Regions from separate parts of the Streptomyces sp. NPDC031426 genome, predicted to be linked through region 1. Evidence: riboswitches for the same ligand, from Rfam matches in the RefSeq annotation. Region 1 holds a riboswitch; each other region holds the start of a gene.
The links. Region 1 has a riboswitch for cyclic di-AMP ahead of ACZ5NH_RS28590 (M23 family metallopeptidase). Riboswitches for the same ligand answer to the same signal wherever they lie in the genome.
Positions count from the first base shown of each region.

Region 2: another riboswitch for cyclic di-AMP. It lies ahead of ACZ5NH_RS23765 (transglycosylase SLT domain-containing protein); the one in region 1 lies ahead of ACZ5NH_RS28590 (M23 family metallopeptidase).
Region 3: another riboswitch for cyclic di-AMP. It lies ahead of ACZ5NH_RS17685 (M23 family metallopeptidase); the one in region 1 lies ahead of ACZ5NH_RS28590 (M23 family metallopeptidase).
Region 4: another riboswitch for cyclic di-AMP. It lies ahead of ACZ5NH_RS24715 (C40 family peptidase); the one in region 1 lies ahead of ACZ5NH_RS28590 (M23 family metallopeptidase).

Region 1 is NZ_JBVIJE010000015.1:123,326-130,603, forward strand. It holds gene ACZ5NH_RS28585 (M16 family metallopeptidase) at 1-1,180, shown strand, start outside; cyclic di-AMP (ydaO/yuaA leader) riboswitch at 1,392-1,553, shown strand; gene ACZ5NH_RS28590 (M23 family metallopeptidase) at 1,566-2,312, shown strand; gene ACZ5NH_RS28595 (GntR family transcriptional regulator) at 2,512-3,198, shown strand; gene ACZ5NH_RS28600 (HPr family phosphocarrier protein) at 3,346-3,627, opposite strand; gene ACZ5NH_RS28605 (bifunctional acetate--CoA ligase family protein/GNAT family N-acetyltransferase) at 3,806-6,649, shown strand; gene ACZ5NH_RS28610 (hypothetical protein) at 6,679-6,972, shown strand; gene ACZ5NH_RS28615 (DUF5998 family protein) at 6,983-7,278, shown strand, end outside.
Region 2 is NZ_JBVIJE010000011.1:92,923-100,200, reverse strand. It holds gene ACZ5NH_RS23780 (ABC transporter ATP-binding protein) at 1-1,010, opposite strand, end outside; gene ACZ5NH_RS23775 (LolA family protein) at 1,082-2,281, opposite strand; gene ACZ5NH_RS23770 (polyprenyl synthetase family protein) at 2,851-3,861, opposite strand; cyclic di-AMP (ydaO/yuaA leader) riboswitch at 4,465-4,646, shown strand; gene ACZ5NH_RS23765 (transglycosylase SLT domain-containing protein) at 4,650-5,144, shown strand; gene ACZ5NH_RS23760 (HAD family hydrolase) at 5,314-6,126, opposite strand; gene ACZ5NH_RS23755 (FAD-dependent oxidoreductase) at 6,254-7,278, opposite strand, start outside.
Region 3 is NZ_JBVIJE010000007.1:451,085-458,362, reverse strand. It holds gene trmB (tRNA (guanosine(46)-N7)-methyltransferase TrmB) at 1-208, shown strand, start outside; gene ACZ5NH_RS17695 (PrsW family intramembrane metalloprotease) at 251-1,576, shown strand; gene ACZ5NH_RS17690 (aldo/keto reductase) at 1,683-2,627, opposite strand; gene ACZ5NH_RS17685 (M23 family metallopeptidase) at 2,699-3,724, opposite strand; cyclic di-AMP (ydaO/yuaA leader) riboswitch at 3,734-3,880, opposite strand; tRNA gene ACZ5NH_RS17680 (tRNA-Met) at 4,200-4,273, shown strand; gene ACZ5NH_RS17675 (dihydrofolate reductase family protein) at 4,330-5,463, opposite strand; gene ACZ5NH_RS17670 (MarR family winged helix-turn-helix transcriptional regulator) at 5,542-6,063, shown strand; gene ACZ5NH_RS17665 (GTP cyclohydrolase II) at 6,146-6,778, shown strand; gene ACZ5NH_RS17660 (hypothetical protein) at 7,088-7,278, opposite strand, start outside.
Region 4 is NZ_JBVIJE010000011.1:276,353-283,630, reverse strand. It holds gene ACZ5NH_RS24725 (M23 family metallopeptidase) at 1-1,178, shown strand, start outside; gene pcrA (DNA helicase PcrA) at 1,221-3,704, opposite strand; cyclic di-AMP (ydaO/yuaA leader) riboswitch at 4,010-4,115, shown strand; gene ACZ5NH_RS24715 (C40 family peptidase) at 4,145-5,335, shown strand; partial or broken gene ACZ5NH_RS24710 (SLAC1 family transporter) at 5,577-5,883, shown strand; gene ACZ5NH_RS24705 (hypothetical protein) at 5,887-6,240, opposite strand; gene ACZ5NH_RS24700 (C40 family peptidase) at 6,697-7,278, shown strand, end outside.

The DNA of each region.
Region 1 (7,278 bases):
GATCATGGCGCGGGCCTTCTCCGAGGGCACCGACAAGCACTCCGCCGAGGAGTTCGCCGCCGAGCTGGAGCGCGCGGGCGCCACGCTGGACTCGCACGCCGACCACCCCGGCGTCCGGCTCAGCCTGGAGGTCCCCGCCTCGCGCCTGGCCAAGGGCCTCGGCCTGCTCGCCGACGCGCTGCGCGCGCCCGCCTTCGCCGACAGCGAGGTGGAGCGGCTGGTCCGCAACCGCCTGGACGAGATCCCGCACGAGCTGGCCAACCCCTCCCGCCGGGCCGCCAAGGAGCTCTCCAAGGAGCTGTTCCCGGTGGCCTCGCGCATGTCGCGGCCCCGCCAGGGCACCGAGGAGACCGTCGAGAAGATCGACGCCGCCGCCGTACGTGCCTTCTACGGCCGGCACGTACGCCCCGCCACGGCCACCGCGGTGGTGGTCGGCGACCTTACCGGGGTCGACCTGGACGCGCTGCTCGGCGACACCCTGGGCGCCTGGACCGGCACGCCGGGCGAGCCGCGGCCCGTGCCGCCGGTGACCGCCGACGACACCGGGCGCGTGGTCATCGTGGACCGGCCCGGCGCCGTGCAGACGCAGCTGCTCATCGGCCGCGTCGGCCCCGACCGGCACGACCGGGTGTGGCCCGCCCAGGTGCTCGGCACCTACTGCCTCGGCGGCACCCTCACCTCCCGCCTGGACCGGGTCCTGCGCGAGGAGAAGGGCTACACCTACGGTGTGCGCTCCTTCGGCCAGGTCCTCCGGTCCGCACCGGACGGCACGGGCGCCTCGATGCTCGCCATCAGCGGCTCCGTGGACACCCCCAACACCGGCCCGGCGCTGGAGGACCTGTGGAAGGTGCTGCGCACCCTCGCGGCGGACGGTCTGACCGACGCCGAGCGGGACGTGGCCGTGCAGAACCTCGTCGGGGTGGCGCCGCTGAAGTACGAGACCGCGGCGGCCGTCGCGAGCACGCTGGCCGACCAGGTCGAGCAGTACCTGCCCGACGACTTCCAGGCGACGCTCTATCAGCAGCTGGCCGCGACGGGCACGGTGGAGGCCACGGCGGCCGTGGTGAACGCCTTCCCGGTGGACCGTCTGGTGACCGTCCTCGTCGGTGACGCCTCCCAGATCAAGGCACCGGTGGAGGCACTCGGCATCGGTGAAGTGACGGTCGTGGCGGCCGAGTAACCGCACGCGCGTGGGGCCCTGACGGTCTTTGGACCGTCAGGGCCCCTGCCGTTCTCACTCCCTTACCGGGATGCCCGATTTGAGGCGGAGGTTGCCTGTCTGCCCTGTGGGATGCGCTACAAAAGCCTGGATCCGTTTGGGGTTCGAAAGCAGGCTTACGTAGCGTCACCCGGGCTGTTCGTCGGTAGCAGTGCGCCGCACCCGCGGCACCGGACAGCCATCGCCGAGTCCCCGTACGGCGCGAGCCAGGGGAGCCGGGGACCCACGCAGTCCCTGGGGTGAATCGGGCGCCCGCGCTTCGCGAGGGGACCCGTAGGAGACCTTCCTGCTCCGAACCCGTCAGCTAACCCGGTAGGCGAGAGGGAAGGAAAGGACCAGCCACTCCATGGCGTTCATGTGCGCCACCGGGAAGCACCGCAAGCCCGGCCGGGTCAAGCGCACCACCGCTCAGGCGGCAGGCATCGCGGCCCTCACCACCACCGGTGTCATCGGCACCCTGGCCGCCTCCCCGGCGCTCGCCGCCGAGAACACCGTGGAGCAGACCGGCCTCACGCCGGTCCTCACCCTGAGCGACGACGTGGCCGAGCACATCGACGCGCAGGCCGCCGCGCAGCAGCGGGCCGCCGAGCACAAGGCGGCCGAGGAGGCCGCGGCGAAGAGGGCGAAGGAGGAGCGCGAGGCCAGGGCCCGCGCCGCCCGGGAGGCCGAGCGCAAGCGCCTGATGAGCACCTTCGTCGCCCCGATCGCGAACTCCTACGTCTCCACCGGCTACAAGGCGAGCAGCTCGCTGTGGTCCTCCGGCACGCACACCGGCATCGACTTCCACGCGGCGAGCGGCACCCCGGTGCACGCGGTCGGCTCCGGCACCGTCGTCTCCACCGGCTGGGGCGGCGCGTACGGCAACCAGATCGTGATCAGGATGGCCGACGGCATGTACACCCAGTACGGCCACCTGTCGTCGATCGGCGTCTCGGTGGGCCAGCAGGTCACGCCGGGCCAGCAGATCGCCCTGTCCGGCGCGACCGGCAACACCACGGGCCCGCACCTGCACTTCGAGGCCCGTACGACCCCCGACTACGGCTCGGACGTCGACCCCGTCGCCTACCTCCGCAAGCACGGCGTGAACGTCTGACGCCTCATCGCCTGGCATGCGAAGCCCCGGCTCACCGAGCCGGGGCTTTCGTCGTCTTTTCACGGGCGCCACCCGATCCGCTGACCAAAAAATATCCATGGATTCCGGCCCGCCGTCGGAAATTCCGGCTCATTGGAATAGAGTCACGGAACAGGCGTCCATCGTCGACGTTTCACGGGGATTAAAGCGGAGGTCGGTCATGCGTATTCCGGCGCACTCGGTGTGCACGGCCATCCGGGACGACATCGTCGCGGGGGTCTACGAGCGCGGCGGCCGGCTGACCGAGGAAGTCCTGGCCCGCCGCTACGGCGTCTCGCGCGTCCCCGTCCGCGAGGCCCTGCGCACCCTGGAGGCCGAGGGCTTCGTGGTGACCCGCCGGCACGCGGGCGCGTGCGTGGCCGAGCCGACCGAGCAGGAGGCCGCCGACCTGCTGGAGATGCGCCTGCTGCTGGAGCCGCTCGGGGCCGCCAGGGCCGCCCAGCGGCGCACCGAGGCCCATCTGAAGGTGCTGCGCGGCCTGGTCAGGCTGGGCCAGGAGCGGGCCCGCAGGGGCAGCAGCGACGATCTGCGGTCGCTGGGCGGCTGGTTCCACGAGACGCTCGCCCAGGCCTCGGGCAGCCCCTCGCTGACCGCGATGCTCAGCCAGCTTCGGCACAAGATCGCCTGGATGTACGCGGTGGAGGCGCCGTCGAGCCCGGTGGACTACTGGACGGAGCACGGCGCCATCGTCGACGCGGTGGCGCGCGGCGACGGGGAGCGTGCGCGGGCGCTCACGGCGCTGCACACCGAGCGCGCGACGGCCGTGCACCGGCTGCGCTTTTCCGGGGCCGGCGAGCGTGTGAGGACTTCGCAACATGCCGTAAACATGTCGGGCCTGCGGCATTAACACGGGCGCCGTATACAAAGAAGAGGTATTCGGCTGCGCAGTATTTCCCGCTGCCTCAATTCCGGTGTGCGCGCAAAGAGCCCGGAAACGCAGAGCCGCGCCGCCCGAAAAGGGCGACGCGGCTCCGGTGTGTCAGCGTGCTGCTGTTCAGACCGTCTCGGGCAGTTCCTCGAGGCCCTCGGCGACCAGCTTGGCCAGACGGTCGAGGGCGACGTCCGCACCCTCGGCGTCGGAGGCCAGCACGATCTCCTCGCCGCCCTGGGCGCCCAGGCCCAGGACAGCCAGCATGGAGGCCGCGTTGACGGGGTTGCCGTCAGCCTTGGCGATCGTCACCGGGACGCCTGCGGCCGTGGCGGCTCGGACGAAGATGGAGGCGGGGCGGGCGTGGAGGCCCTCGGCCCAGCCGACGTTGACGCGGCGCTCAGCCATGTGTTGCTGCCCTTCAGTCTTCAGGGTTGTCTAGACCAGTTTCCCATATCGCGAAGCATGCCCCGGAGCGGACCTTCGTCCGCCCGGCGTGGCGTCGGAACCGCGGCCTCGGTTCCGGCTTCCGTCCTCCACAGACTGCCCTGCGCCGTTGTCGGACGCGAGCCGTACTCTGGGGCCCATGCAGACCTCGGCGGACCGGCAGGACCGGCACCAGTACCCCGCCCACTGGGAGGCGGACGTGGTGCTGCGCGACGGTGGTACCGCGCGCATCAGGCCCATCACCGTTGATGACGCCGACCGCCTGGTCAGCTTCTACGAGCAGGTCTCGGACGAGTCGAAGTACTACCGCTTCTTCGCGCCGTACCCCAGACTCTCCGCCAAGGACGTCCACCGCTTCACGCACCACGACTTTGTGGACCGGGTGGGACTCGCGGCCACCATCGGCGGCGAGTTCATCGCCACCGTACGCTATGACCGCATCGGCGCCGACGGCATGCCCGCCTCCGCGCCCGCCGACGAGGCCGAGGTCGCCTTCCTGGTGCAGGACGCGCACCAGGGCCGCGGGGTCGCCTCCGCCCTGCTGGAACACATCGCGGCGGTCGCCCGCGAGCGCGGCATCCGCCGCTTCGCCGCCGAGGTGCTGCCCGCCAACACCAAGATGATCAAGGTGTTCACGGACGCCGGCTACACCCAGAAGCGCAGCTTCGAGGACGGCGTCGTCCGCCTGGAGTTCGACCTCGAACCCACCGACCGCTCCCTCGCCGTGCAGCGAGCGCGCGAGCAGCGCGCCGAGGCGCGCTCGGTACGGCGCCTGCTCATGCCCGGCTCGGTGGCGGTCGTCGGCGTCGGCCGCGCCCCCGGCGGCGTGGGCCGCAGCGTCCTCGGCAACATCCGGGACGCCGGCTACGGCGGCCTGCTGCACGCCGTGAACAACGCCTTCCCGGAGGGCCTCGGCGAGGTCGACGGGGTGCCGGCCTACCGGCGCGTGCGGGACATCGGCGGTCCGGTGGACCTCGCCGTGGTCGCCGTACCGGCCGAGCACGTGCCCGCCGTGGTCGCCGAGTGCGGGGAACACGGGGTGCAGGGGCTCGTCGTGCTCTCCGCCGGGTACGCCGAGAGCGGGCCCGAGGGGCGCGAGCGGCAGCGGGCCCTCGTGCGGCAGGCACGCGCGTACGGCATGCGGATCATCGGCCCGAACGCCTTCGGGATCATCAACACCGCGCCCGACGTGCGCCTCAACGCCTCCCTCGCCCCGGAGATGCCCCGCCCCGGCCGCATCGGGATGTTCGCCCAGTCCGGTGCCATCGGCATCGCCCTGCTGTCCCGGCTGCACCGGCGCGGCGGAGGGGTCACCGGGGTCACCGGCGTGTCCACCTTCGTCTCCGCCGGCAACCGCGCGGACGTCTCCGGCAACGACGTCCTCCAGTACTGGTACGACGACCCCGAGACCGACGTCGTCCTCATGTACCTGGAGTCCATCGGTAACCCGCGCAAGTTCACGCGCCTCGCGCGCCGGACGGCGGCGGCGAAGCCGCTGGTCGTGGTGCAGGGGGACGGGTCCGCCCCGCAGGGACACGCGGTGCGGGCCACCCGGCTGCCGCACGCCACCGTCTCCGCGCTGCTGCGGCAGGCCGGGGTGATCCGGGTCGACACGATCACCGAGCTGGTCGACGCGGGGCTGCTGCTCGCCCGGCAGCCGCTGCCGGCGGGGCCGAGGGTGGCGATCCTGGGGAACTCGGAGTCGCTGGGCGTGCTGACGTACGACCGGTGTCTGGCGGAGGGGCTGCGGCCTTCGCGTCCGCTGGACCTGACGACGGGGGCGACGGCGGAGGACTTCCATCGGGCACTGGGAGCTGCGCTGGCCGACGAGTCGTGCGACTCCGTCGTGGTGACGGCGATCCCCGCGATCGGGGAAGCGTCGCCGGGGGATGCGGAGCTGGCGGAGGCGTTGCGGTCGGCCGCGGCTGCCATTCCGGGGAAGCCGGTGCTGGTGGTGCATGTGGAGCTCGGGGGGCTTGCGGAGGCGTTGTCGGCTGCGGCCAGCACCGCACCCGCGGCCGTTGACAAGGCACCCGGCACCGAGGGCGGTGCCCGCCTGTTCCGCGCTGCGGAACGCCTGCCCACCGCGGGAGCGGGTGCGGCCAGTCCTCCGGAGGGCATGCACCTCATCCCCGCCTACCCCGCCGCCGAACGTGCCGTGCGGGCGTTGGCCGAAGCCGTCAAGTACGGGCAGTGGCGGCGGGAGGCCATGGACCCGGGGAAGGTGCCCGAGTACGACGACATCGACGAGAAGGGGGCCGCGCGGCTGATCGGTGAGCTGCTCGCGCGCGGGGAAGGGCTCACGATCTCCGACGCGGAGACCTGCGAGCTGCTCGGCAAGTACGGCATCCCCGTGCGGCGCGCGCTGCCCGCACCCACTGCCGACGCCGCCGCCGAAGCCGCCCGCGCCCTCGGCTACCCGGTCGCCCTCAAGGCCACCGCCCCGCACCTCAGACACCGCGCCGACCTGGGCGGCGTGCGCCTCGACCTCGCGGACGAGGAGCAACTGCGCCGGGCGTACGCCGAGTTGACCGAGCTGTTCGGCAAGCCGGAGGAGCTGCGGCCGGTGGTGCAGGGCATGGCACCGCGCGGCGTCGACACCGTCGTACGGGCCGTGATCGACCCGGCGGCCGGGGCCGTGCTGTCCTTCGGACTCGCCGGGGCCGCCTCCCAGCTGCTCGGCGACATGGCGCACCGCCTGGTCCCGGTCACCGACCGGGAGGCGGCCTCGCTGGTGCGGTCGATCCGTACGGCGCCGCTGCTGTTCGGCTGGCGCGGCTCCACGCCCGTCGACACCCCGGCGCTGGAGGAACTGCTGCTGCGGGTGTCCCGGCTGGTCGACGATCATCCGGAGGTGGTCGCCGTCACCCTGGAACCGGTCGTCGTCGCCCCGCACGGCGTGAGCGTCCTCAGCGCCACGGTACGGCTCGCGCCGCCACCGGCCCGCGACGACCTGGGCCCGCGCACGATGCCGGCCTACTGATCACCTGCTGATCAGGGGAGGGGGACCGCATGATCGTCTTCACCGCCCCGGGCTTCGTCTCGTGCGCGTCCGCCTTCCAGGGCCCCGTCTTCCGTGAGCCCGCCGCCGAGGAGGCGGCACGGCTGCGGCGAGCGCTGGGCGAAACGCTGCCCGTCGTGGTGGCGTTCGAGGCGGACGGCGGCGGACCCGAACCCGTCTCCTGCCTGATCGCCACGCAGGGGCTGGACATCCTGCCGGGGCTCGTCCCGCGGCGCCCACGCGCGCGTGCGCAGGCGGACCCCGGTCTTCGTGACTGGCCCGGACCCCCCATGCCCACGGATTAGGATGGACGCCATGGCCAAGACCAGTACGACGACCCAGGGGCTGCGCGCGGCGATCGAGCGCAGCGGCTACTACCCGGCCCTCGTGGCCGAGGCGGTGGAGGCCGCTGTGGGCGGCGAGCCCGTCCGGTCGTACCTGGTCCACCAGGAGACCACCTTCGATCAGAACGAGGTGCGGCGGCATGTGACCGTGCTCGTCCTCACCGGCAACCGCTTCATCGTCAGCCACACCGACGAGCAGGCCGCCGACAGCACCTCTCCGACGCCGTACGCCACCACCTCCACCGAGTCCGTCAAGATCGACCGGAT
Region 2 (7,278 bases), on a different contig from region 1:
TCCCCCGTCAGTGCCACGAACGCGTCCTCCAGCGAGGCCCGTTCGACCGTGAACCCCCGGACCCGGACCCCCGCCGCGACCAGGGCCGCGTTCACCTCGGCGAGGTCCCGCCCGGGTGGCTCGCCGGTGACCCGGTCGCCGTCGGCGGTGACGTCCCCGACCCCCTGCTCCTTCAGCACCCGGGCCGCCTCGGCCGGATCCGGGGTGGTCACCACCAGCCGGCCGCGCGCCCCGGCCGCCAGGTCGGCCACCGCGCCCTGGGTGATGAGCCGGCCCCGCGCCATGACCGCCGCGTGGGTGCAGACCTGCTCGATCTCGTCGAGGAGGTGGGAGGAGAGGAAGACGGTCGTGCCGTCGGCAGCCAGCTCCCGGATCAGGGCGCGGATCTCGCGCATGCCCTGCGGGTCGAGACCGTTGGTGGGCTCGTCCAGGACGAGCAGCCGGCGCGGCTGGAGCAGCGCGGCGGCCAGGCCGAGGCGCTGTCTCATGCCCAGCGAGTACGCCTTCGCCTTCTTGCCCGCGGCGGCCGCGAGGCCCACCCGGTCCAGGGCGGCGGCGACGCGGGCGTGCCGGGTGCGCGGGTCGGCGGTCGGGTCGGCGGCGTCGTAGCGCAGCAGGTTGTCCCGGCCGGAGAGGAAGCCGTACAGCGCGGGGCCCTCGATGAGCGCGCCGACCTGCGGGAGGACGGACCGGTCCGCTCGGGGCATCGGGCGGCCCAGCACGTGTGCCGTGCCCGCCGTGGGCTCGATCAGGCCCATCAGCATGCGGATGGTGGTCGTCTTGCCCGAGCCGTTCGGACCGAGGAAGCCGAAGACACTGCCCGCCGGGACGGTCAGGTCGAGGCCGTCGACGGCGAGCTGTCCGCCGCGGTAGCGCTTGGTGAGGCCGCGGGTGGCGATGACGCTCGCCTCCGTCGGCCCCGGAGCAGGCTTCCCCGCGGCCTCCGCCTGCCCGGGGGCACGCTTCCGCGCCTCCCCCGCCTCCCGCTCCATGGCGGACGGTCCGTCCATCGGCTCCCCCTCGATCCGCGCCTCCCTTGAAGAGTGAACGTACGGTCACGGTCCGTAGTTCCCGGACGGGGTCACTTTCCCGCGTTCGCCGCCTTCACCAGGGCGTCCTTGGTCACCGCGCCGGCGTAGACCTTGCCGTCGTCGGTGATCAGGGCGTTGACCAGGCGGGTGGAGAAGACCGTGCCCTTGCCGAACTTGCCGGAGACCTTGTCGCCGAGCGAGCCGAGGAAGCCGCCGAGGTCACCGCCCCGGGAGCCGGTCGGCAGGCCGCCCTTGGCGCCGCTGTCGAAGGTGGCGATGGACGTCCAGCCCTTGCCCAGGACATCGGCGCCGTTCATGCCCTTGGCGAAGTCCTCGCCGGGCTGGGCCGCGTGCTTGCGAGCCGCGGAGTCCTGCTTCTCCTCCGTCGCCTTGGCGCCCTTGGGCGGGGTGAAGGCGAAGGTGGAGCCGGCCGGCCGGCCGAAGGTGACCTGGGTGAAGCCCACGTCGAGGACGGCGGCGCCGCCGCTCTTCGGCGTCAGCGTGAACTTCAGCGGCATGCCCGTCTTCGCGTCGACGGCGATGCTGATGGCGCCCACCGTGGTGCCGGACTGCCTGGGCTTGATCAGCAGCTTGTAGGCGTCGCGGCCGGCGACCCGCTCGGTGCCGTCGACCGTGACGGACGTGGTGCCGTCCACCGACTTCAGCGCCTGGTCGGCGAAGTCCTTCGGCGTGGCCGGGGTCTCGGCCTTGCGGTCCTTGCCGGAGTCGGCCGAGGTGCCGTGGTACACCTCGTTGGTCCTGCTGTTGTAGCCCCATACGTTCTTGCCGTTGTGGATGAGGCTGTACTCGGAGCCGCTCTCCAGCAGCGACAGCTTCTGCTTCTCGGGCCCGTCGGCGGCGACGCGCAACGTGTGCGTGCCGGAGACCAGCGAGGTGAACTGGGACTGCGGGTCGGCGGAGGAGCCGTCGCCGGAGCCCTTGCCGGCGCCGGGGGCCAGGTTGTTCGCCAGGCCACCGAGGTCGGGCAGGCCGAGGTCGGTGTCGGTGCGCACGGTGCCGGACAGCTGCTGCACGTCCGACTTGGCGATCTTCTCGATGAGCTGCTGTGCGGTGATCCTGGGCAGGTCGGGGTCACCGGAAGCGGCGAGCGCCGGGACCAGACCGATCGTGGCCGCGGCGACCCCCACCACGGCGACCGGGACCGCGTAACGGGCCGTCCTGCGGCGTCGGGCGTGCCGCTCCTCGTCCCGAGCGGCGTCCACTGCGTCGTCGGATTCGTACGGTGCCATGTGTGCCTTACCTCCGTCGTCGGCGGCGGCTGTTCTCACGCTGGTCCATCAGAGCCGCCATTCTCACCCGAATCGGTGAGGGGTGGTGAATTCCGTGGTTTCCATCTCACCAAATCGGCCATGAAGAAGCGTCAGACCTCGGGGCCAACTCCGCATACGACTGGGGTATGACACGCGGGAGCAGGAACTCCCCCAACCCGTAGGGGTCTCACCGGAAAGGGGGGCCGTACGGGAGCGCGGGGGGCGTACGGACTCATGGGCGTACGGATCGCAGAGCTGGAGGAGTTGCGCGACGGGCGGCCGGAGGCATGCCGAGGGCGCCGACCCAGCGGCCCGTGGAACGGCCTGAGCGCGGCGAGGGGCACGGCTGGAGACATCCCGGGGCTCGCGGGCTGAACGCGGCGAGTCGCACGGCCGGAAACGCGGAGTGACGGACAGCCGGAAGCGTGCCCCGGGCGCACGGCCTGAACGCTGCGAGGCGCACGGCCGGAATCCCGGCGCGACGGAGGACCCGCAATCGCGCCCGGGGCGCGGCCGGAGCTGTGGTGCGGTGTGTGACAGGCGTCCGGTCAGCCGGCGCGGTGGACCACCGCGTCGCACAGCTCCATCAGCGCGGCCTTGGCGTCGCACTCGCGCAGCGGCGCCAGCGCGGCCCGCGCCTCCTCCGCGTACCGCACGGTGTCCCGGCGGGCCTGCTCCAGCGCGGGGTGGGCGCGCAGCGCGACCAGCGCCTCGGCGTGTCGGGCGTCGTCACTGAGATCGGAGTCCAGCAGCTCGCACAGGGCGATGTCCTCGGCCAGGCCGAGCCGGGCCGCCCGCTCGCGCAGCCGGAGCACGGGCAGGGTCGCGATGCCCTCGCGCAGGTCGGTGCCCGGGGTCTTGCCGGACTCTTGCGAGTCGGAGGCGATGTCCAGGACGTCGTCGGCGAGCTGGAAGGCGACCCCGAGCCGCTCGCCGTACTGGGTGAGCACGTCCACGACCGTCTCGTCGGCACCGGACATCATCGCGCCGAACCGGCACGAGACCGCCACCAGCGAGCCCGTCTTTCCGCCGAGCACGTCCAGGTAGTGCTCGACCGGGTCACGGCCGTCGGAGGGACCGGCGGTCTCCAGGATCTGGCCCGTGACCAGCCGCTCGAAGGCGAGGGCCTGCACCCGGACCGCCTCGGGGCCGAGGTCGGCGAGGATCTGGGAGGCGCGGGCGAAGAGGAAGTCGCCGGTGAGGACCGCGACGGAGTTGCCCCAGCGGGTGTTGGCGCTGTCCACGCCGCGCCGCACGGCTGCCTCGTCCATGACGTCGTCGTGGTACAGCGTGGCCAGGTGGGTCAGCTCCACGACCACGGCCGAGGGCACGATGCCCGGCGCGTAGGGATCGCCGAACTGGGCCGCGAGCATTACGAGCAGCGGCCGGAACCGCTTCCCGCCGGCTCGTACGAGGTGCTGCGCGGCCTCCGTGATGAACGGGACCTCGCTCTTGGTGGCCTCGAGCAAGCCTTCCTCGACAGCCGCCAATCCGGCCTGGACATCGGCTTCCAGAGCCTGGTCCCGCACGCTCAGCCCGAACGGCCCGACGACGGTCACGAGGGGTCTCCTGTCTGCTGGTGTCTGCTGGCGATTACACGGTTTGTCGATAGGTCGCTGCCATCACTCAAGTCAGCGTATCCGGTCCCTGTTCGATCACCGATAGCGCCCACCGGTCCAGCCTGGGCGGTATCAGATCACGACCGGTATGTTTTTGATCAAGTAATAAGAGCGGACATTTGTCGACTTAACAGGAACCCACACACTTTGTCGCGAACCGAGGGGCGAGCGGAGTAATGCCTACACCCCGGACAACGACGGGCGCCACACCGGGGGTTCCGTCACGGGTTCCGCCATGGGCTCCGTCACGGCGTCCGCCGCGGGCTTCCACCGATCCACTCGAATCCATCTTGTCCGATTTGAAATACTTTGTTATTTAGTGAATTGGGTCACGGTGACCTCTGGCACCGAACGCCCACCGAACCCCCTTCCCCCCTTGCACCGTCCGCGAGTTGAGGGTTGGCAGCCGCAAAGGATCAAGTACCCCATATGACACAGACCAAGGTCAAATAGTGCATTGTGCGCATCAGGTACTTGTTTCGGACATGTGCTCTCGCATACGTTCCGGGCCGTCGGGCGGACGCCGAATCCTGCCGCCGCCCGTGTGACCCATCGACGAACTCATTCGTACGGCAGGAGCGGGGGACCCAGGTAAGTCGCCTGACCGGTCGGCATACGCCGCACCGGGACGGCTAGGGGTGAAGCCGTGCCTTCTCACGAAGGCGCGGCCGGGCACCTCCCCGCCCGAACCCGACAGCTCACCTCGTAGGCGACGGAGAGGACTTCCCATGCCTTCTGCCGCTCGGCACCGCCGCCCCCGCACCAACCGTCTCACCCGCACCCTCGCCGTCGTCGGCACCGGAGCCGCCGTCCTCGCCCTGCCGCTCATCGGCGCCGCCGGCGCCTCCGCGGCCACCGGCACGACGACCACCAAGCCGGCCTCCACCACCCTCGCCGGGTACCCGAACAACCTCGACGGCTGGATCCGCCACTCCCTCGCGATCATGGCCCAGAAGGGCATCCCGGGCACCTACAACGGCATCTACCGCAACATCATGCGGGAGTCCTCCGGTAACCCGTACGCCATCAACCTCTGGGACTCCAACGCCGCCAAGGGCATCCCGTCCAAGGGGCTGCTCCAGGTGATCGACCCGACCTTCAACGCGTACCACGTGGCAGGCACCGCCCTCAATCCGTACGACCCGGTCGCCAACATCACCGCGGCCTGCAACTACGCCGCCGCCCGGTACGGGTCCATCGACAACGTGTCCAGCGCGTACTGACCGGTCCCGCCGGCCGGCACGGCATCGGCCGCCCGGTGCGCCCACACCTGACGGAGGGGCGCACCGGGCGGCCGTCGCTTCTTCCCGAGACGGTCGTGCACCAGGACGCCGACTACGGGCCGGGGACGGCTGCGTACGGACCGAGGACGGCCGCGTACTGATGTGCCGGTCAGTCGGTCGGGAACAGCCTTTCGAGGACGACGGCGATGCCGTCGTCCTCGTTCGACAGAGTGATCTCGTCGGCCACCGCCTTCAGTTCGCCATGCGCGTTGGCCATGGCGACCCCATGTCCCGCCCAGTCGAACATCGGGATGTCGTTGGGCATGTCGCCGAACGCCAGCGCCTCCTCCGCCGCGACCCCGAGCCGCTCGGCAGCCAGCGCGAGACCGGTCGCCTTGGTCACCCCGGACGGCTGGAGCTCTACGGTCCCCGGCCCCGACATGGTGACCGTGGCCAGCGAGCCCACCACCGCGCGCGCCGCTTCCGCCAACTCGTCGTCCGACAGGAATGCGTGGCGCAGCAGCACCTTGCTGATCGGCGCGCACCACAAATCGTCGCGCCGGCCGACCCGCACCGCGGGCAGGGTCGGGTGCGGCATCCGGTACCCGGGCTCGATGAGCGTGAGCCCGTCGACCCCGTCCTGGTCGACGGCCGCGTACACCTGCCCCACCTCGGCCTCGATCTTGCCGAGCGCCGTCTCGGCCAGCTCCCGGTCCAGCCGGACCGACCACAGCAGGCGGCCGGTCCCGGCGTCGTACACCTGTGCACCCTGTCCGCACACCGCGAGCCCCGTGCAGCCGAGGTGCGCCAGCAGCGGCCGCACCCGCGGGGCCGGGCGGCCCGTCACCACCAGGTGCCGGGCACCGGCCCGCGCCCCCCGCGCGAGCGCGGCGAGCGACCGGTCGGAGACGGTGTCGTCGCCGCGCAGCAGTGTTCCGTCCAAGTCGGTGGCGATCAGTGAATATGTGGGGGAGGCTGCCATGATCAGAGAATACGGATACTGAGCCCCACCGACTCACCTTGTCGCCCTGCGCACTTACGTACTGGTCCACCCCAAGTAGTGCCCGTCGGCTCCTCGTTGAGAAGGGCGACAGGGCTTGCAGGAGGTCTCAGCCGTGGGCCGCCGCCAGGTGTTTCGTCAGGCGCGGTGAGGCGAACTCCGTGCCGCAGACGAAGCGCATCACCGGTCCGTACGACGACGCCGCCGGCAGACCGGTGAAGTACAGGCCAGGAACGGACGAGACGAAGCCGGGTCCGAGCTTCGGCGTGCCGCGGCTTACCGCGAGCCGGGTGCGCAGTTCGTGCCCGAGGAAGTCCATCGCCGCGATGTCGACCCGGTAGCCGGTGGCGGCGATGACATGGTCGGCGGTGAGCCGCTCGGTGTGCCCGCCGTGGGTGCGGACGGTGAGGACGGGGCTGCCGCCCGGTGCCTCGGCGTTCACGACCCGCTCCACGTCCTGCACCTGCACCGCGCTCTCGAAGCGCTCGCGCAGCCACCAGGCGCCGAGCGGACCGAGGACCCGGCGGACCAGGAAGTGGCGGGTGGCCTCGGGCAGGTAGCGGTAGGGGTGCGGGTAGTAGCTGAACGCCCACAGCGACCAGGCGCGTCCGAACGGGGACTCGGGGCGCAGCTTCGACTGCTTCCAGGGCGGCGCGCCGAAGGCGACCCGGCCGCGGCCGCGCGCGACGACACGCACGCGTGCCCCCGCCTCGGCGGCGAGCGCCGCCGTCTCCAGCGCGGACTGGCCCGCACCGACCACGATGAGCTCCTTGCCGGCGAAGCGGCTCAGGTCGTGGTGCTGGGAGCTGTGCGAGACCGGGCCGGTGGGCGCCGGACCGTCGGCCGCGGCTCCCGCGAGCTCCGCCGGCAGGTGCGCCAGGCCCGACAGGCCGGTGGCGACGACGACCGCGCGCGCGGTGAACATCTCCCCCGAGTCCAGCTTCAGCTCGAAGCCGCCGCTCTTGTCGCGGTCCACGGAGACGACCCGCACCCGCTCCAGGTCGGGGACGAGCTCGTGCTGGAACCACTCGCCGTAGCCGATGAACGTCCCCACCGGGATGATGTCCTCGTCGCCCACCAGGCGGCGGATGCCGGCCGCGTCGCAGTAGTCGCCGAGGGTGTGGCCGGGCTGTG
Region 3 (7,278 bases), on a different contig from region 1:
GCACTGCGCGACCGACTGGGAGCCGTACGCCGAGCAGATGCTCGAGGTGCTCAGCGCCCATCCCGACTTCGAGAACACGCAGGCGGGCGGCGGTTTCGCCACGCGCCCCGAGTTCCGGCCGCTGACCCGTTTCGAGGGGCAGGGACTGGACAAGGGACATGTGGTGAACGATCTGCTCTTCCGTCGCGTACCGCATCCGGGCCGGTAAACCGCTCCAGCCCCGCGTCCCGACACCGTTAGGGTCGATGCCGTGGCCACCAGTCCTCCGTTTCCGACGTATCCCCCGGGCCCGCACAGCCCCGTGCTGCTCCGCCATCCGCACTGGTGGCAGCGCAGGTGGGTGCGGTACGGAGCACTGATCACACTGCTCGCGCTGTCCGGTCTCGTCATCCTCGCGCTGGTGCGCAGGCAGACCGGCACCGAGGGATTCCTCGTCGGGCTCGGTCTCGCCGTGCTGCCCGTGCCCTGGCTGATAGCCGCCTTCCGGTGGCTGGACCGGGTGGAGCCGGGGCCCTGGCGGAACCTGGTCTTCGCCTTCGCCTGGGGGGCGTGCGCGGCGGCGCTGATAGCCATCGTCGCCAACAGCTTCGCGACCAAGTGGATAGCCACCGCCACCGCCGATCCGGCCGGTGCCGACACCCTGGGCGCCACCGTGATCGCGCCCATCGTGGAGGAGTCCGCCAAGGCCGCCGCCGTCCTGCTCGTCTTTCTCTTCCGCAGACGTGACTTCACCGGGGTCGTCGACGGGGTGGTGATAGCGGGCATCACCGCCACCGGGTTCGCGTTCACCGAGAACATCCTCTACCTGGGTACGGCCTTCGGCGCCGACCAGGTCAGCGGCGGCCCCGGCATCGCCTCCGTCACCGCCGCCACCTTCTTCGTGCGCATCGTGATGTCCCCGTTCGCGCACCCCCTGTTCACCACCCTCACCGGCCTCGGCTTCGGCTTCGCCGCGTTCTCCGCCGAGCGGCAGCGCGCCCGGCGGGTGCTGCTGCCGCTCGGCGGTCTGCTGCTCGCGATGAGCATGCACGCCTTCTGGAACGGCTCCTCCACCTTCGGCGAGTTCGGGTTCTTCGCCGTCTACGGCGGATTCATGGTGCCTGTGTTCGGGCTGCTGACCTGGCTCGCGATCTGGACCCGGCAGCGGGAGCTGCGGACCGTGCGGGCGGAGCTGGCGGCGTATGTGCTGGCCGGGTGGCTGGGGCCGGCCGAGCCGCTCGCGCTCGGGTCGATGCGGGCGCGGCGGACGGCCCGTGACTACGCCCGGCACCACGGTGGCCGGCCGGCGGCGCGGGCGGTGGCCCAGTACGAGGCGTACGCCACCTCGCTCGCCTTCCTGCGGCACCGGGGACGCAAGGGGAAGGCAGGGGCCGACTTCGTCCTACGGGAGCGGGAGCTGCTGGACGAGCTGTGGCAGCGGAGGGAAGCGGCCCGGCCGGCGTTGGAGTACGCCGCGCGAGTTGCTCCGCAGGTTCGGCCGATGTACGCGGCGCCCGTGCCGGCGCCTACGGCGTATGGGCCGGGTTACGGCTATCCGGCGGTGCCCTACTCCGCTTACAACCCGTACCAGTACTAGCCGGTCGGGTGGCGGAGGGTTCGGCACCGCCGGAATCCGCCGTCGTGGCTGAGCGCCGTCGCGGCGGAAAGAGGTCAGCTGTCGGCCGGAGAAGTCACCGGAAGGGTCAGGCCGACGCCTTCGTCAGGCTCGCCACTTCCTCGTCCGTCAGCTTCAGGTCCACCACGCCCAGCAGGGCCGGGAGCTGGTCCAGTGTGCGGGCCGAGGCGATCGGGGCGGTGATCGTCGGCTGGGCCGCGAGCCAGGCGAGGGCGACCGTGGCGACGGGGGCGTCGTGGGCGGCGGCGATCTCGTCGAGCGCCGCGAGGACCTTCTGGCCGCGCTCGGACTCGGCGTACTCCTGGGCGCGGCCCGCACGGGCGCTGTCGACCTTGCTGCCGGGGCGGTACTTGCCGGTCAGGAAGCCCGCGGCGAGGGAGAAGTAGGGCACGGAGGACAGGCCCTCCTTGGCGGCCAGGTCCTGCAGCGGGCCCTCGTAGGTGTCGCGGGAGACGAGGTTGTAGTGCGGCTGGAGGGCGACATAGCGGGCCAGGCCCTCGCGGTCGGAGAAGTCGAGCGAGGCCTTCAGGCGCTCGGGGCTGATGTTGGAGGCGGCGATGTGGCGGACCTTGCCCGCCTTCACCAGCTCGTCCAGCGCGCCGATGATCTCCTCCACCGGGATCTCGGGCTTGTCGAAGTGGGTGTAGTAGAGGTCGATGTAGTCGGTGTCCAGGCGGCGCAGGGAGGCGTCGGCGGCGGCCTTGATGTTGGCGGCGGACAGCCCCTGGAACTCGGGGTGCTGGCTGACCTTGGTCGCGATGACGACGCGGTCACGGTTGCCTCGGGACTTGACCCACTTGCCGATGACCGTCTCGGACTCGCCGCCCTTGTGGCCCTCGATCCAGGCCGAGTACGAGTCGGCGGTGTCGATGAAGTTGCCCCCGGCCGCCGTGTAGGCGTCGAGGACGGCGAAGGAGGTCTCCTCGTCGGCGGTCCAGCCGAAGACGTTGCCGCCGAGGCAGAGCGGGAAGACCTCGAGGTCGGAGGAGCCGAGTGTGCGCAGAGAAGTCATGCTCTGCATCAACACCGGCGACAGATGATCGCATTCCGCCGCCGGTGCAAAGTCCCACGGACAGACGGCTGTCAGGGGGTGAGGCCCTTATCGCGCAGCCAGGGCGCCGGGTCGATGGCGGTGGCCTGGCCGTTCGGGTGGACCTCCAGGTGCAGGTGCGGGCCGGTGACGTTGCCGGTGGCGCCGACCCGGCCGATGACCTGGCCGGTGGAGACCTTCTGGCCGACGGAGACGTTGATCGAGGACTGGTGGCAGAACCACAGCTCGGTGCCGTCGTCCAGGGTGATGACGGTGCGGTAGCCGTAGGCGCCGGCCCAGCCCGCCTCGGTGACCGTTCCGCTGTGGACGGCCTTGATGAGGGTGCCGGTGGGGGCGGCGAAGTCGAGGCCGGTGTGGTAGCCGGAGGACCACATCGCGCCGGGCTGCCCGAAGGTGCCGGTGATCGTGTACGAGACGACCGGCAGCGTGTACTGCTTGGCCAGCTCGGCGAGCCGCTTGGCCTCGGCGGCCTTCTCGGCGTCGGCCTCCGCCTGCTGCTTGGCGGCGGCGGCCTTGGCGGCGGCCGCCTTCTCCGCCTTGGCGGCCGCGTCGGCGGTCTGCTGGTCGGCGGCGGCGATCGCGGCGGCGGTGGCCTTGCTGTCGGCCCGGCCCTTCTGCTGCTCGGCCTGGGCCATGATCCGGTTGCGCAGGGCCTCGCCGGCGTTGCCGCTGTCGGCGCTGTCCGTGCTCACGCCCACCTTGCTGAGGCCGGTGGTGGCCTGGTGCGCGTCGGAGGAGCCGGCGCCGAAGATGTGCTCGACGGAGTCCAGATCCGGCAGGGAGATGGAGACCGGCGGCTTGCCGGTGTTCGCGCTGGCCATGCCGCCCGCGCCGACCGCGGCCATCACGCCGACGCCGAGGACGGTGGAGCTGCGCGCGAAACCGCCGCGCTGTTTGGCGACGCGGTGCCGGCCGCGGAGCGGGGCGACGGAGTCCTCGGTGGGATTCCACTCCTCCCAGGGCCCCTCCTCGGCGCGGTAGGCACCGTAGCCGAAGGTCTCCGGCTGGGCTTGCGGGGGCATGAACGGGGCTTCTGGGACGGGCCGGTTGGACGCCACGCGGGCGTGCTCCTTTCCTTCCTCCGCCTACCGGGTTAGCTGACGGGTTCGGAGCAGGAAGGTCTCCTACGCGCGTATACCAACTGCGGCATTCGCGCGATTCACCCCAAGGTGGTGGTTCCCCGGCTCCCTTGCGGGATTCGGCGCGTGCGCACGGAGCCGTCTCTTGTGACGGCTGGGACGACCGCGCTGCGTTATCGAACGTTAATAGACCCGACAGCCACTTTCCAAGCCGTTCGGCTTGATCATTAAGGTTTTCGGCCGTGGACTTACCGGTCAGGAACCCTGCAAATCGGGCGAGTTGACCACCTTACATGAGTGTCGGCATTTTTGATGGTGTCTCAGATGTTATGCGGAGGGCTGCCGTCCGGTCACCGTCCGTGAAGCCGATCACCGCGACCACGGGCCGGCGAGGGGGCGCGGGCGGTGTGGCGCCGAGGGGGTGAGCGTGTGGTGTACAGTAGAGACACAACGACGCGGGGTGGAGCAGCTCGGTAGCTCGCTGGGCTCATAACCCAGAGGTCGCAGGTTCAAATCCTGTCCCCGCTACTGAAGGCTCAGGGCCCGGAATCCAAAGGATTCCGGGCCCTGAGTGTGTGCGCGGCTCAGCCCAGCAGATGCCGGTTCGGCGCCTTGGCGAGTTCCTCCAGCTCGGGCAGTGCGACGACATCCCCACCCCCCTTGACCAGCACCCCCGTACCGTCGGCTCCCGCGACGAACGTGTCGGGCTCCTGCCACGCCGTGACCACTCGCCGTACCCCCGCCCGAAGGATCAGCTCGGCACAGGCCGCGGGCCGCGAGGCACGCCGGGCACACGGCTCCAGGCTGCTGTACACCGTGGCACCGGCCAACCGGGGATCCGCCGGGTCGACCTTCGCCAGGGCGGCCTCCTCCGCATGGACCACGGGATCCTCGCCCTCCCGGGAGTGGCCGCGAGCCAGCTCCGTACCGTCGGCTGCGACCACCACCGCGCCGACGCTGAACGCCGTCTCCGAGGGCGGGCACAGCGCGGCGAGTTCACAGGCGGTGCGCAGCCAGTGCCGGTCGGCGGCGGTGGCGGCCGACCCGGTGCCGGGGGCGGTGGGCTCGTAGCGCATGAGGACCACGTCCTCGATCCGGCGGGTCTCGGTCAGGCGCAGCCGGCCGGCCTGATAGCCGCCGGGGCCGAACAGGCGAGGCGCGGCCGGGTCGCCGACGAACAGCGGCGCGAGGACGAGCTGGAGCTCGTCGGCGAGACCCAGCTGCAGCAGCTGGGTGTGCACCGTGCCGCCGCCCTCGACCATGAGCCGTCCGACTCCGCGCACGTCGTGCAGGTGGGACAGCAGGGCCCGCCAGTCGAGGCCGGGGCCGAGCGGGACGACGTCGGCGGTGTCGCCGACGCGGCGGACCGTCCGCTCGGCGCCCTGGTCGGTCGTGTAGACGAGCTTGTCGCCGCCGGTGTGCCAGAAGTTGGCGTCGGGGTCGAGGTCGCCGGTGGCGGTGACGGTCACCTTGAGCGGGTACTCCGGCTTGCCCGCCCGGACGCGGGCGGCGCGTCGCTCGGCGGAGTTGACCAGCAGCCGCGGGTTGTCGGCGCGGATCGTGCCGGCGCCGATCAGGATGGCGTCGACGGAGGCCCGTACCGCGTCGACCCGGTCGAAGTCGGCCGGGCTGGACAGCAGGAGCCGGTCGGGGCTGGTGTCGTCGAGGTAGCCGTCGAGGGAGACGGCGGCGGACAGCAGCACGTACGGGTACGACATCGGCGCGGTCTCCTGCGAGGCGAGGCTCGGTTGAAGGTCGATCTTGGTTCAAGTTTGAAACAAACTTACACTGGCGGCATGACGACCCGCTGGCTCACCCCCGAGGAGCAGCGCGCCTGGCGCGCCTATCTCGCCGCGACGCACCTCCTGGAGGACGCGATCGACCGACAGCTCCAGCAGGACGCCGGCATGCCGCATCTGTTCTACTCCGTGCTGGCCAACCTGTCCGACGCGCCGGACCGGCGGCTGCGGATGACCGACCTCGCCGAGTCACTGAAGATCACGCGCAGTCGGCTGACCTATGCGGTGACCCGCCTCGAGCGGGACGGGCTGGTGCGCCGGGAGGACTGCCGCTGGGACAAACGCAGCAGCATCGCCGTGCTGACGGACGAGGGGATGGCCGCCCTGGAGCGTACGGCACCGGGCCACGTCGAGACCGTGCGCGCCATCCTGTTCGACCGGCTCACGCCGGAACAGGTGGGGCAGCTGGAGGAGATCTGCACCGGGATCGCGGGCGGCCTGCAGGGCGACGGCGCCGAGTGCGGAGCGGAGGACGTGCCCTGGCGGCGGCGTTCCTCGTGTTCCTCCTCCGACGATTGATTGCTTTAAGTTTGAAGCATGAGGTAGGGTCCCCCGAGTACGCTGCTTCAAATCTGAAGCAGCAGCCTCCGGAGGGACCCGCATGCCCGACACCCCCGCCGCCACGCCGCGCGCCCGCGTCCGGGTTCCGCTGCGCTTCCACGACGGCTACAGCGTCGACGCCGAACTCGTCACCTTCCACGGCCTGGCCGACGGCCAGGAGCACGTCGCCGTGGTCCTCGGCGACCCCACCCCCGGCACCGTCCCGCTGGTGCGCCTGCACTCCGAGTGCCTGACCGGCGACGTCTTCGGCTCCGCCCGCTGCGACTGCGGACCCCAGCTGCGCGAGGCGGTCGAGCGCATCGCCGACCGCGGCGGCGTCCTGCTCTACCTCCGGCAGGAGGGCCGCGGCATCGGTCTCTACAACAAGCTCGACGCGTACGCCCTCCAGGACCAGGGCCTCGACACCTACGAGGCGAACGCCGCGCTCGGCCTGCCGGAGGACGCCCGCGACTACACGGCCGCCGCGCAGATGCTCGCCGCCCTCGGCATCGGGGAGCTGGACCTGCTGTCCAACAATCCCGACAAGGCCGAGCAGTTGCGCGCGCTGGGCGTCGTGGTCCGGGACCGGGTGCCGACCGGCGTCTTCACCACGGCCCACAACGTCCGCTACCTGCGCGCGAAGGTCGTCCACACCCGCCACACCCTGCCCCTGGCGGACCTCAACGCGGGCTGACCTCGGCGGACAGTGGGCGATGGGCGGATCTGTTCCACCCGCTCGGCTGCCCCCCATCATCCGACCTGCGGGTCGCGTTCCGACGCGGTACGACGGCCGGAACAGATCTGCCGATCATCGCCTGCGCCGGACGCCCGGGAGGGCCAGCGCCGGGAGGGCCGCCAGGGACAGGAGGGTCGCAGCGACGGCGTAGCCGCCTGATCAGGGGCGGAGTGGCGGCGTTCCTGCGGGCCTATGGGGCGGGATACACGGGGCTGGTGGTGGCCTGAGGCGGTGAGGGCGGGTCGGTGAACCGAGGCGTCGTAGGCCTCAGTCCCACCAGTTGAACATCAGCTCGCCCAGCGTCTGCGGGCGCCAGTGGCGGACCCCCTTCAGCTCGGCCTCCGGCAGCGCGCTCGGATCGACCCGCTCGATGGGCGCGTCCGGCTCCGCGGGCTCCAGCAGCCGGAACCCGGCATCGGCCGACGGCCCCGCCCAAGGCGGGGGAGGGACGAACTCCC
Region 4 (7,278 bases), on a different contig from region 1:
ACGACATCAGCGGCCAGTGGGACGCGAGCGCCTGGCTGCAGCCCGACCAGTCCGGGATCGCCCAGCCGACCCAGCAATGGGCGTGGGGTACCCAGACCTTCGAGTCGGGTACCTTCGACGCCACACAGTGGAATTCCGGCGGCCAGGCCACGCCAGTGGAGGCCGAGCAGCCTGCCGAACCGTTCGGCCAGCAGGCCACCGCCACCTTCGACCAGGTCGGCGACCCGCACGCGACCGGCGCCTTCCCGCAGGTTCCGTACGGGCAGACCCCGTACGAGGACGAGGTCCCCTACGACGAGGTCCCCTACGAGGACACCGCCTTCGACGAACAGCAGGTCGGGGACGACGCGTCGGGCACCGCGGGTGAACAGGCCGCCGCCGAGCTGCTGGACGACCAGGAGGACATCGCGCCGACGCCCCGCGCCGGCTCGCGCAGCGCCGGGCGCTCCCGCCGGCGTACGACCGCCAAGCGCTCCGCGCTGCTCACCATCGCCGTCCCCTCGGTCTGTGTGATGGGCGTCGCCGGGATCGCCGCCGCCTCGGTCGGCGCGCTGACCGACAACGGACACGACACCACGGCCTCCGCCTCGGACACGCACGCGGTCAAGGCCTCGGTCGCCAACAGCAAGCTGGACACCCAGCTCAACACCCTGTCCGCGGGCGCCCATGACTTCGCCGACCGGGCGAGCCGGACGCAGGAGCGGATCGACCTCAAGAACCAGCAGGAACTGGAGCAGAAGAAGGCCGCTGCGGCGGCCGCGCTCAAGGAGCGGCTGCGCCCCAAGTTCGTGCTGCCGGTCACGCAGAAGGGGCTCAGCGCCTACTTCGGCCAGGCGGGGGTGAACTGGATGTCCGTGCACACGGGCATCGACTTCCCGGTGTCGTACGGCACCACGGTGATGGCCGCGACCGACGGCGTCGTCTCCACCAAGTGGAACAGCGCCTACGGCAACATGATGATCGTGACGGCGAAGGACGGCACGCAGACCTGGTACTGCCATCTGTCCAGCTACCGCGTCGCCTCCGGGACGTCCGTCAAGGCCGGCGAGCCGATCGCCTACTCCGGCAACTCCGGCAACTCCACCGGCCCGCACCTGCACTTCGAGGTGCGGCCCGCGGGCGGGGCGGCCATAGACCCGCTGCCGTGGCTGCGGAGCCACGGGCTCGACCCGACGTAGAGCCCGGGGACTTTCGCCCCCAGACCCCCTACGGCTTCTCCCCTACAGCTTCTCCACCGGCGCGTACCGCAGCAGCAGTCGCTTCGGCTTGGCGTCGCCGAAGTCGATCGTCGCCTCCGCGTTCCCGCCCGTGCCCTTCACGGCGACGACCGTGCCGAGCCCGAACTGGTCGTGGGTGACCCGGTCCCCGACGGCGAGGGCAACCACCGGCTTCTCCGTGGTGCGGCGCGTGGCGAACCCGGACGCACCCGACGCCGAGGAACGCGAGCGGGTCGAGGACAGCGAGGCCGCGATCCCGGAGGCCGGGCCGGAGGACACCGGCGCCGCCGCTCCCGTCCGCTTCCAGTCCACATGGGTGGCCGGGATCTCCTCCAGAAAGCGGGAGGGCGGGTTGTACGACGGCTGGCCCCAGGCGCTGCGCATCGCCGACCGCGTGAGGTAGAGCCGCTCCCGCGCGCGTGTGATGCCGACGTAGGCCAGGCGCCGCTCCTCCTCCAGTTCCTTGGTCTGGCCGAGGGCGCGCATGTGCGGGAAGACGCCGTCCTCCATGCCGGTCAGGAAGACGACCGGGAACTCCAGGCCCTTGGCGGTGTGCAGGGTCATCAGGGTGATGACGCCGGAGCCTTCCTCGTCCTCGTCGGGAATCTGGTCGGAGTCGGCGACCAGCGCCACCTGCTCCAGGAAGTCGGCCAGCGTGCCCTGCTCGCCCTCCCCGCGCTCCTGCTCGAACTCCAGGGCCACCGCCGCGAGTTCCTGGAGGTTCTCGATGCGGGTCTCGTCCTGCGGGTCGGTGGAGGCCTGCAACTCGGCCAGGTAGCCGGTGCGTTCGAGCACCGCCTCCAGGACGGTCGCGGGACCCGCACCGGACTCGACGATGGTGCGCAGGTCCTCCATCAGCGTGTTGAACCGCTTGACGGCATTGGTGGAGCGCGCGGCCATGCCGTACGCCTCGTCCACGCGCTTGAGCGCCTGCGGGAAACTGATCTTCTCGCGCTGGGAGAGGGCGTCGATCATCGCCTCCGCGCGCTCGCCGATGCCCCGCTTGGGCACGTTGAGGATGCGGCGCAGCGGCACCGAGTCCTCGGGGTTGGCGAGGACGCGCAGATAGGCCAGGACGTCCCGGACCTCCTTGCGCTCGTAGAAGCGGACCCCGCCGACGACCTTGTAGGGCAGGCCGACGCGGATGAAGACCTCTTCGAAGACACGGGACTGGGCGTTGGTGCGGTAGAAGACGGCGACATCGCCCGCCCTGGCCTCGCGCGCGTCGACCAGACGGTCTATCTCGTCGGCGACGAACTGGGCCTCGTCGTGCTCGGTGTCGGCGACGTAACCGGTGATCCGCGCGCCCTGGCCGGCGTTGGTCCACAGGTTCTTCGGGCGGCGGGACTCGTTGCGCTCGATGACCGCGTTGGCGGCGGACAGGATGGTCTGTGTGGAGCGGTAGTTCTGCTCCAGCAGGATCGTCGTCGCGTTCGGGTAGTCCTCCTCGAACTGGAGGATGTTGCGGATCGTCGCGCCCCGGAAGGCGTAGATCGACTGGTCCGCGTCACCCACGACGCACAGTTCGGCGGGCGGGAGGTCGTGCTCGCTCGGCGGGATGTCCTCGCTGTGTTCGCCGGTGCCGACGAGTTCGCGCACGAGCGCGTACTGCGCGTGGTTGGTGTCCTGGTACTCGTCGACGAGGACATGCCGGAAGCGGCGGCGGTAGTGCCCGGCGACGTCCGGGAAGGCACGCAGCAGGTTGACCGTCGTCATGATCAGGTCGTCGAAGTCGAGCGCGTTGGCCTCGCGCAGGCGCGACTGGTAGAGCGCGTAGGCCTGGGCGAGGGTCTTCTCGAAGCCGTCGGTGGCCTGGGCGGCGAAGTCCTCCTCGTCGATCAGCTCGTTCTTCAGGTTGCTGATCTTCGCGCTGAACGATTTGGGCGGGAAGCGCTTGGGGTCGAGGTCCAGGTCGCGGCAGACCAGGGCCATCAGGCGCTTGCTGTCGGCGGCGTCGTAGATGGAGAAGCTGGAGGTGAAACCGAGCTTCTTGCTCTCCCGGCGCAGGATGCGCACGCACGCGCTGTGGAAGGTCATCACCCACATCGCGTTCGCGCGCGGGCCGACGAGGTGCTCGACGCGCTCCTTCATCTCGCCCGCGGCCTTGTTGGTGAAGGTGATCGCGAGGATCTGGCCCGGGTGCACATGCCGCTCGGCGAGCAGGTGGGCGATGCGGTGGGTGAGCACACGGGTCTTGCCGGAGCCGGCGCCGGCGACGATGAGCAGCGGGGAGCCGGCGTGCACGACCGCGGCGCGCTGGTTGTCGTTCAGCCCCTCCAGCAGCGCCGCCGCGTCGAGGGCGGGACGCGGGGCGCCGTCGCGGTAGTACGCGTCCCGGTCCGGCGGCACGTCGAACTTCCCGCCGAACAGATCGTCCGGAAGCGGCTCCGGAGCGTGATCGTCCTCGGGCGGCGGCGGGGGCTCCTCCTCGCGCCCGCGAGGGGCCTGGAGGTCCGCCAGGAAGCTGTCGTCAAAGAGGCTGCTCATCGCTCTACGAGTCTAGGGCTCCCCACCGACAACCGGTCGCCGTCCCCGGAACACGGCCGCCCCGGAAAGCAGTTGATCTTCGCCGTCGAACGGCCCGCGCCCTGCTCACAGAGGGGCACCGTCCGATGACTCAGAAGCGAAACCTGGCTCAGGTCACGAAAATGTATCGGACATATCACGCACCAACCTTCACAGGAGTCACACGAGTTGGCTAGCGTGCGTTCGGGCCGCACGACCCCTACCGGCGAACCTCGCCGGGCCGCGCGGCCCCCGCCGAGTCCGGCGTGCCCCGCAGGGCGCCCGGAGCCGGGGACCCACCGACCTTTGGGGTGAATCGGCCGGCTCCCACCTGGGACGCCGCCGTAGGGCAACCCTTCCGAACCACCGCCCGAACCCGACAGCTAACCCGGTAGGCGGCCCACTGGAAGGAGTCGCCTCTCTTGGCGTCGCACCGCAAGCCGCGCCCCGGCGGGACCATCGGAACCGGCCTTCGCGCTCCCGCCCTCGCCACCGCCGCCCTCACCTCCATGGCCGTGCTCTCGCAGACCGCGGAGGCCGCCCCGGGTACCGATCGCGCCAAGCCGACCCTGGAGGAGGTCGAGAAGAAGGTCGACGATCTCTACCGCCAGGCGGAGTCGGCGACCCAGAAGTACAACGCGGCCAAGGAGCGGACCGGCAAACAGCGCGGCCGCGTCGACGCCCTGCGCGAGGACGTCGCCCGGCGCACGGCACGCCTCAACAAGGCCCGTGAGGAGCTGGGCTCCTTCGCCGCGGCCCAGTACCGCACCGGCGCCGCCGCTCCGGACACGGCCACCTTCCTGCTGGCGAACGACCCGCAGGACTACTTCGACCAGACCCAGCTGATGAATCGGCTGACCTCGCGGGAGAAGAGCGCGGTCGACGACTTCATCGGCGAGCAGGCCGCGACGATGAAGAAGCGGCGGGAGGCCGCGGAGAGCCTGCAGACGCTGAGCGACTCGCAGCACGACCTGCAGACCGCCAAGGCAACCGTGCAGAAGAAACTGGCCTCGGCGCGGGAACTGCTGTCGCAGCTGACGGCCCAGGAGAAGGCGCGGCTGGCCGCCATCGAGCGGCAGAAGGAGCAGGAGGCGGCGCGCAAGGCGGCCGAGCTGGCGAAGCAGCAGGCGGCTCAGCAGCAGGCCGACTCGTCCTCGTCGTCGTCCACCGCCACGGGGTCCGGCTCCGGATCGGGTTCGACGGGCTCCGGCTCGACGGGGTCCACCACCACGTCCAGCACGTCCAGCTCGTACGACACGAAGGCAGAGAAGGCGATCGCCTTCGCCCGCGCGCAGATCGGCAAGCCGTATGTGTGGGGCGCCACCGGGCCGGACTCCTACGACTGCTCGGGCCTCACCCAGGCCGCCTGGAAGGCCGCCGGCGTCAGCCTCCCGCGCACCACGTACGACCAGGTCAACGCGGGCACCACGGTCTCGCTCGCCGACGCGCGGCCGGGCGACCTGATCTTCTTCTACGACGACATCAGCCACGTCGGCGTCTACATAGGCAACGGCATGATGATCCACGCCCCGAAGCCGGGCGCGTACGTCCGCGAGGAGTCGATCTACTACGGCGGCGAGTCGATCATCCACAGCGTGGTCCGCCCGGGCTGACTGACCACCCACCCCGGGCACGGGCGCGCCCCGCTCCACGCGCGCGTGCCGCCGAATTGCCGGACCACGCGCGCAGGTGCCGGCGGCTTGGGGGCCTCGCCTTGAGGCCTCCGGGCGCGCGTCGGCTCATCACGTGCCGATGCGCGCGTACGGGCGTTTTCCGCGTCCCCGCGCGCGTGCGGCCGTTCCTGCGTCGATGCGCGGGATGTGCCGGCCTTCCTGCGTCCACGGGGACTCGGGCATGTACCTGTGGAACGCCGACGACCGCGGCGTGCTGCGCACCGCGACGGTCGCGCTGCTCGTGCTGGATCTGGTCTGCTACGTCGTCCTGCTGGCCGCCGAGGCGGCCCGGCTACCACGTGCTGCGCTGGGCGACGGTGTTCCCGATGGGGATGATGGCGGTGGCGGCGCTGTCTGCCGCGACCGTCTTCGGCGTCCCGTGGCTCACCTGGCCGGGACGGGTGCTGCTGTGGGCGGCGGTGGCGGTGTGGCTCGCGGTCGCCGCCGGTGCGGTGCTCGCGGCCCGCGCCGGCGGCAGGGACGGCTGACCGTCAGGTCCACAGGACGGCGATGAAGATGTTCGCCATGGTCAGCAGACCGACCACCCCGAACACGCTCTTGTCGATCTTCTCCTCGTCGCGCTTCACATAGACCAACCCGAGGATCACGATCAGCAGCGCCAGCTTGATGCCGATCTTGATGGTGTTGACGTGGTGGTCGTCGGCCTGGTTGAGGCCGACCAGGACCACGCCGGTGACCAGCATGGTCAGCGCGCCGTGCAGCATCGCGGGCACGAACCGGGCCGTGCCCTGGCCCATCGCCTTCATCTGGGTGAGGAAACCGCCGAGCAGCGCGGCGATGCCGATGATGTGCAGGCCGACGAAGAGATGGATGAGTACGTCCATGGGCCCGGAGCCTAACCAGGGGCCCGGAGGCCTCCTGCCACCGGCCCCGGACACAGCGGTCGGCGGTCGGCGGTCGGCGGTCGGCGGTCGGCGGTCGCACGGAGGATCTTGCATATATGCGCCCCATAGCACCCCACGGCTCCCGTCCATCCCACTTTCCGCACTTCGGTCACCGCGCTCTGTGAAGGCGACGACTCCAGAACGGCCACATGGTCACTTGCAGTCACATCCCGGTCCATCGAGGCCAGTTCCGTACACCGCGTTACCTACTCGTCACAGTCGGGCCTAGCGTCCTCCCCCAGGTGACCGGCTCCCCACCGCCGCCCGGGCCAGGGGCGGCCGTCGGCCACCACCGCCGAGAAGGGTCCGGCGGTGGCCCGCTTCCCCTGTGCGGGCCGCCGCCGGGCACACGGACTCTCGGTCGTGCGAGTCGTACGGAAGGACGTGACGGTCCAGGTGGCAGCGCACCGCAAGGCCCGGCAACGCTCGATGGGCGGCCATACGGCCCGGACGGCCGCCACGCTCGCCCTGGCGGGCGCGGCCACCGCGACGGGGTTCGACGGGACCGGACACGCCGAGCCACAGCTGACCCCGGCGCAGGTGAAGGCCAAGGTGGACCAGCTCTACCAGGACGCCGAGGCCGCGACCGAGAAGTACGACGGCGCGAAGGAGAAGGCGGACACTGAGCAGCGGCGGCTGAACGCGCTGCGCGACGAGACCGCCCGCAAGCAGCAGAAGCTCAACACCGCCCGGGACGCGCTGGGTTCGTTCGCGGCGGCGCAGTACCGCGAGGGCGGCTTCGCACCGACCTGGCAGCTGGTCCTGTCCGGCGACCCCGACCGGTACCTGGACGACGCCGCGTTCGTGGAGCGGGCCGGTGACCGGCAGGCCGCCGCCGTGTCCGGGGTGCGCGAACAACTGCGGGAGATCGAGCAACTGCGGGGCGCGGCACGCATCGAGCTGCAGTCGCTGCGGTCCCGGCGGGCCGAGCTGCGGCGGCAGAAGAGGACCATCACCGGCAAGCTGGACGAGGCCCGG